Regions from separate parts of the Exiguobacterium sp. s46 genome, predicted to be linked through region 2. Evidence: a T-box and tRNA genes for the amino acid it is inferred to sense, from the RefSeq annotation. Region 2 holds a T-box; the other holds one or more tRNA genes.

Region 1 (3,424 bases), 730 kb from region 2:
GCGAGATAACCGATTTTGACATCCTTGCCTTTCATGATGTCGCCCGAGTCATGACTGAGTTCACCAGCGATGATTTTGAGCAAGGTCGATTTACCGGCACCGTTTCGTCCGACGAGCGCAATCCGATCTCGCTCTTGTACTTCCAGTTTGATATTTTCTAAAATCGGCTCGACGCCGAATGATTTCGAGAGTTGATTGACTTGTAAGAGTATCATTTCCATCCATCCTTCCACCCTTTAGTCTATCACGAACAAAAGCGCAAGGTCCTGCGGAATATATTATTTGTGACTCTATGTGAAGTGGTTTACAATCAAGGAGAGTAGAAAGCTTTTTGCAAAGATTTGGGTGCCACGATGGATGTGGCCGAAGGGGGAACTGCAGGATGAATGGACCAGACACAAAAATTCCACAAGCGACAGCAAAACGGTTGCCGCTATATTATCGCTTCATCCAAAGTTTATACAATTCAGGCAAGCTCCGCGTCTCTTCTGCTGAGTTAAGCGAGGCGGTGAAGGTTGATTCAGCAACGATTCGTCGCGATTTTTCCTACTTTGGGGCATTAGGGAAGAAGGGGTATGGGTATAACGTTCAACATCTCTTAACGTTTTTCCGCAAAACCTTGAATCAAGATGAGGTGACGAATGTTGCCTTAATCGGGGTCGGTCATCTCGGAACAGCGTTTGCAAATTATAACTTTTTAAAGAATAATAGTACTCGGATAGTCGTTGCGTTTGATGCGGACGAAGAGAAGGTCGGAACAACGACGCATGACGTTCCAATCTATCATGTTTCGGACATGAAAGAACAAATCGAAGCGAATCAGGTCGATGTTGCCATCTTGACGGTTCCATCGCAGTTCGCACAGTCAGTAGCGGATGAGTTAGTCGAGTATGGTGTGACAGGCATCCTGAACTTTACGCCAGCGCGGTTGAACGTGCCAGCGAGCGTCCGGGTCCATCACATCGATTTATCGATCGAGTTGCAGTCGTTAGTTTATTTCATGAAGCATTATTCGCAATCAGCTGAAGGAGTGAAATCATAATGGAAAACCTTATCCCGCTCACACTAGGTATCGGACCAGCGAGCATCGGATTAATCGCGGTCGTCGCGTTGATCATCTTCGGACCGAAGAAGTTACCAGAATTCGGACGCGCTGCGGGTCAGACATTGAAAGAGTTCAAGAATGCCACGAACGGCATCATGGACGACGATAAAAAGGACGAACCGAAAGAGAAGTGATTGAATCATGACGGTTGATCAAGAGCAAAGCATGACGTCGCACCTTGACGAACTGCGCAAGCGGATCGTCTGGTCGCTTATCATCGTCGTCGTCCTGTTCGCTGTCGCATTTCCGCTCGTCCGACCGCTCGTTCGCTTCTTGCAAGCGGACTTAAAAGAGCTCGGCATCGGTTTGAATGCCTTCAACGTCGCCGATCCTTTAATGTTGTATTTGAATCTTGCGTTCATCATTGCGCTGATTTTAGCGTCACCGTTCTGGATGTATCAACTCTGGGCATTCGTCCGACCAGGACTTTATGACAAGGAGCAAAAAGCGACATTGACGTATATTCCGGTCATCTTCTTTCTATTTTTGGCTGGCGTAGCCTTCTCGTATTTCTGGTTGCTTCCCTTCTTGCTTGAAGTCTCAACAGATCTCGGGAAAGAGCTCGGAATCGAACAAGTCATTGGAGTCGAGAACTACTTCAGTTTCTTAATCCGATTGACGATGCCGTTCGGTCTTCTGTTCCAATTGCCGGTCGTGACGATGTTCCTGACGCGTCTTGGTCTCGTGACGCCATATTTCATGCGAAAGAATCGGAAATATGCGTACTTTGTGCTGTTCGTCGTTGCGGCATTGATCGCACCGCCGGATGTGACGTCACACTTGATGATCTCGGTGCCATTGTTCGTTCTCTATGAGATCAGCATCTTGATTTCTGCGCGGACGTACAAAAAGGTCTTGATCCTCGAGCAACAGGCAGAGCTTGAACGACAGGCGGACTTGATGCGTGAATTGAATAAATGAATCGTGAATTCCTTCCGACGATTTTGGAAGGGATTCTTTTTTATGAAAGCGTTCTTTTTATATTGATAAAGCAGTTAGTGATGCGTATACTAAAGATAATTCATGGGGGCTTAGCTCAGCTGGGAGAGCGTTTGGCTGGCAGCCAAAAGGTCGTCGGTTCGATCCCGATAGTCTCCACCAATACCAAATATCTAACTCCTCGAAGCGTCGAGGAGTTTTTATTTTACTCCCAGTTAAATTCCTTACAAATATAAAATGTCATGTAAAACAAATAAATTAAAAAAATAGACAAATATAAATTGTTTATTTCCATTAAATTCATTAAACTAAATATACAGAATTTTCGTTTAACTGTTTTATCAGTAGTACTACTATGGTTTTACAGAAAAGGGGAAAACGAACGCATGAAGAAGAAGATTGCACTTATGGCAGCCGTCTTAATGACGTCTTCCAATCTAGTCAGTGCGCAAGGTGCACTGTCGTCGCAAGACAAAGCAACGGGTCAAAAACCGCAAGCGCTCTCGCTGAAGAAATCGGGGCAAGAGAAGAACTACAAACAATCGGATAAAGTCCGTGTCGTCATCGAGATGGAAGAGAAGCCGGCGATTCAAATCGCCCAGGCTCAAAACAAGCGGTATAGCACATTGAGCAATGCCGAAAAAGAGTCGATCAAAGATCGCCTCGTCAGCGTCCAAAAATCGGTCAAGTCAGCCATCGCTAAAAAATCAATTCCCGTTACATATAAGGAGAGCTTCACGACCGTCATCAACGGATTCAGTGGTGAAGTTAAGTTCGGCGACATCGAAGACATTAAAAAACTCAACGGAGTCAAGAGCGTACATATCGCCCATGAATACGCGCGTCCGGAAGTTGCTAAAGGTGCAAAGCCAGACATGCTGTACAGCAAGGACATGGTCAATGCGAAGGAAACATGGCAGGACTATGGTTTTAAAGGGGAAGGAACAATCGTTGCCGTCATCGATACGGGAATCGATCCATCGCATAAGGACATGGTCTTGAGCCCTGAGACGAAGATCGATTTGACTTCTTCGAAAGTCGATAGTGCGAAAGAAACAAAAGGTTTAAAAGGAAAATACTTCACGGAAAAAGTACCGTACGGCTATAACTATGCCGATCACGATAGCGAAATCCGTGATTTAGGTGCGGGCGCATCGATGCACGGGATGCACGTCGCGGGTACGATCGGAGCAAACGGCGATGAAGCAAACGGCGGCATCAAAGGGGTCGCTCCGGAAACACAACTCCTCGCGATGAAAGTCTTCGGAAACGATCCAGGAATGCCATCGACATTCAGCGATATCTACATTAAAGCGATCGATGATGCGATTGCACTCGGAGCCGATGTCATCAACATGAGTCTCGGATCGACGGCATCGT
Region 2 (3,424 bases):
TGCGCCTTTTGCTTTTGCATCAGCGATGTTCATCTCTTCGATATCAACCGGTAGCGATGCCCAAATTGCTTGGTTGACGTCTTGTTCAATCTTCGTCAACTCTTCTTGTGTCACTGCACCGAAGTGTGAGAAGTCGAAACGAAGACGATCTGGAGAAACGAGTGATCCCGCTTGGTTGACGTGTGTTCCGAGCGTATCTTTCAATGCTTTATGAAGCAAGTGTGTTGCCGTATGGTTTTTCGTGACGGCTTTACGCTCTGCTGCTTCGACGTTTGCAACGACGTCTGCAGCTTCCGTTGCGATCCCTGTACGAACGATGACCGTATGCAAGTTTTGACCGTTTGGTGCTTTTTGAACATCTTTGACATCAAGAACGAAGTCTTTGCCTTCGATTGTTCCTGTATCCGCGACTTCACCACCACTTTCAGCGTAGAACGGCGTGATGTCGAGAATGACTTGTGCTTCTTCACCAGCAGCGACTTCTGTGACTCGTTCTCCATCATGCAACAATGCGATGATTTTCGCATCCGCCTTAAGGTCGGTATAGCCGACGAACGTACTTTTATCTTTTAGCGTCGAGAGGACTTCCGATTGCTGTTGCATCGAACCACTCTCTTCACGCGCTGCACGTGCCCGCTGACGTTGTGCATCCATCGCTAGTTTGAAGCCTTCTTCATCAACAGACATCTGATGATCTTCCGCATACTCGACTGTCAATTCGAGTGGGAAACCATACGTGTCATACAGACGGAACGCATCTTCACCACTGATGACATGCTCACCGTTTGCCTTAGACGTCTGAGCGACCGTATTCAAGATTGCAAGACCGTCATGAAGTGTCTCGTGGAAACGTTCTTCTTCGTTTTTGATGACGCGTTTGATGAAGTCCGCTTTTTCTGGCACTTGTGGGTAGAAGTCGACCATGACGTTTCCGACCGTATCGACGAGTTCATACATGAACGGACGCTCGATTCCAAGCATCTTCGCATAACGAACCGCACGGCGTAGTAAACGACGAAGGACATATCCGCGTCCTTCATTCGAAGGAAGCGCACCATCACCGATCGCGAATGATACGGTACGGATGTGGTCTGCGATGACTTTGAATGCTACATCAAGTTTTGAATCGTCACGGTAGATTTTACCGCTGATCTCTTCTGTTTTGTGAATGATCGGCATGAACAGATCCGTATCGAAGTTCGTCGGCACGTCCTGCATGACACATGCCATCCGCTCAAGTCCCATTCCTGTATCGATGTTTTTACGCGGAAGTTCCGTGTAGTTGCCGTGTCCATCGTGGTTATACTGACTGAAGACGATATTCCAGATCTCGAGATAGCGTTCGTTTTCGCCACCTGGATAGAGTTCTGAATCGTTCGGATCGTCTCCAAAAGCAGGTCCACGGTCGAAGAAGATTTCCGTGTTCGGACCAGATGGACCTTCACCGATTTCCCAGAAGTTATCTTCAAGTGGAATGATCCGCTCAGCCGGTACACCGAGTTCAAGCCAGATTTGACGTGCTGCGTCATCTTCCGGGTGAATCGTGACCGAGAGACGTTCCGGGTCAAGACCGTACCAGTCATCACTCGTCAAGAGTTCCCAGCCCCATTTGATCGCATCTTCACGGAAGTAATCACCGACAGAGAAGTTTCCGAGCATCTCGAAGAACGTATGGTGACGTGCTGTTTTCCCGACGTTTTCGATATCATTCGTCCGGATTGATTTTTGTGCGTTGACGATACGTGGATTATCAGGAATGACACGACCATCGAAATACTTCTTGAGTGTCGCAACCCCTGAGTTGATCCACAAGAGCGATGGATCCTCGACCGGTACGAGTGAAGCACTCGGTTCGATCGCATGCCCTTTGCTTTGGAAGAAATCAAGATACATCTGACGGATTTGTGCACCCGTTAATGGTTTTAGAGCTTTCATGAACAGTTACCCCCATTGGTTTTATTTGGACGCAAAAAAGCGATGCCTTCATCCCTGAAAAGGGACGAAAGCATCGCTTCCGTGGTACCACCCTCGTTCGTAAGCAATCCATTGCCTACCTCGAACATCTGATAACGGGGATGACCCGCAGGTGTTTACACCCGACTCCGGAAGGAGCTTCAAAGGGACTCGAGAAAGTGATTGCAGCAGACTCACTTCTCTCTGGACTCGAGTTTTCCTTTTACTTATCTTCCATCAACGTGTTACGTCCATTCATCTATCGTGATTATTACCTATCGCACAGCATCCGTCAAGTCTTTGTCACCCCACCGAGTCGTTCAATCAATCGTGTTCGGCGCCGAGGCTCCTCTTCTTGCGACGCTTTATGAAACGCTCGTGGGTCGCCGAACAATAATAAACTCGACTTCGCACGGGTGACCGCCGTATAAATCAAGTTTCGGGAATGCTTGAATGCCCCCGTGAAATAGACCGGCATCAAGACGATCGGAAACTCGGACCCTTGTGCCTTGTGAATCGTAATCGCGTAGGCATGCGTGAATTGATCCCAGTCACTTCGGTTGTACTCGACTTCCGTCTGGTCGAAGCGGGCGATGATCTTATCCACCTTGTCGACGTTTTCTTTGGCGAAGAAAATATTGACGATTTCGCCGATATCTCCGTTATAGACGTTCTCTTCCGCATTGTTGACGAGCTGAAGAATCTTATCCCCGGTCCGGTAAATCCGGGTGCCTTGTTTGACTTCGCGTTTTTTCGGTTCCTCCGGATTGTAGACGCGTTGCAAGGCGACATTCAGTTCGTCGATTCCGACCTGACCACGGTAAGTCGGTGCCAAAACCTGAACATCGAATTTCGAATACCCTTTTGCAAGTGCTTTTTCCGCGAAGGCTGAGATGCCGCGTAACGTCTCTTGCGGAGACGCGGTGTAAAAGCGACGATCCGCAAGTGGTGATAACAAATCAGCTGACGTCGTCCGGTTCTTCAAATCGTGCGCGAGCCGTAAAATCGAAGAATCTTCCGCTTGGCGATGGACGACGTTCAAACGAACGACGGGAATCCCTTCCGTATCCATCAAATCTGCCAGCACCTGCCCAGGACCGACGGATGGTAACTGATCGCGGTCACCGACGAACAAGATTTTCATGCCGTTCGGCACAGCACGGAGCAGACTCGATAACAAGTAGATATCAATCATCGACGACTCATCGATGATCAGTACTTTCCCCGTGATCGGCTGATCTTCATTTAGCTGAAAGTTCGTTCCGTCATACTTCAATAGACGATGAATCGTCATCGCTGGGACGTCCGTTGCTTCCGACAAACGTTTAGCGGCGCGTCCGGTCGGTGCAACAAGAACGTACGGATAGACATCTCCCGTCTTGACGCGACTCTTCTCAAGCGGCCAATCATGAATTTCTTGCAGGGCATGTAAAATTCCCTTGATGACAGTCGTCTTACCGGTACCGGGTCC

What was found. The T-box of region 2 lies ahead of alaS (alanine--tRNA ligase). A T-box ahead of a tRNA ligase gene usually reads a tRNA of that ligase, here a tRNA-Ala.
Region 1: it encodes a tRNA-Ala, which carries the amino acid that the T-box ahead of alaS (alanine--tRNA ligase) is inferred to sense. The anticodon was not compared.

Annotation. Positions count from the first base shown of each region.
Region 1 covers NZ_JACSMY010000001.1:2,227,419-2,230,842, reverse strand. The annotation lists gene KNQ08_RS11495 (ATP-binding cassette domain-containing protein) at 1-215, opposite strand, end outside; gene KNQ08_RS11490 (redox-sensing transcriptional repressor Rex) at 383-1,042, shown strand; gene KNQ08_RS11485 (twin-arginine translocase TatA/TatE family subunit) at 1,042-1,239, shown strand; gene tatC (twin-arginine translocase subunit TatC) at 1,247-2,026, shown strand; tRNA gene KNQ08_RS11475 (tRNA-Ala) at 2,131-2,206, shown strand; gene KNQ08_RS11470 (S8 family serine peptidase) at 2,431-3,424, shown strand, end outside.
Region 2 covers NZ_JACSMY010000001.1:1,494,918-1,498,341, forward strand. The annotation lists gene alaS (alanine--tRNA ligase) at 1-1,935, opposite strand, end outside; T-box leader at 1,993-2,203, opposite strand; gene recD2 (SF1B family DNA helicase RecD2) at 2,246-3,424, opposite strand, start outside.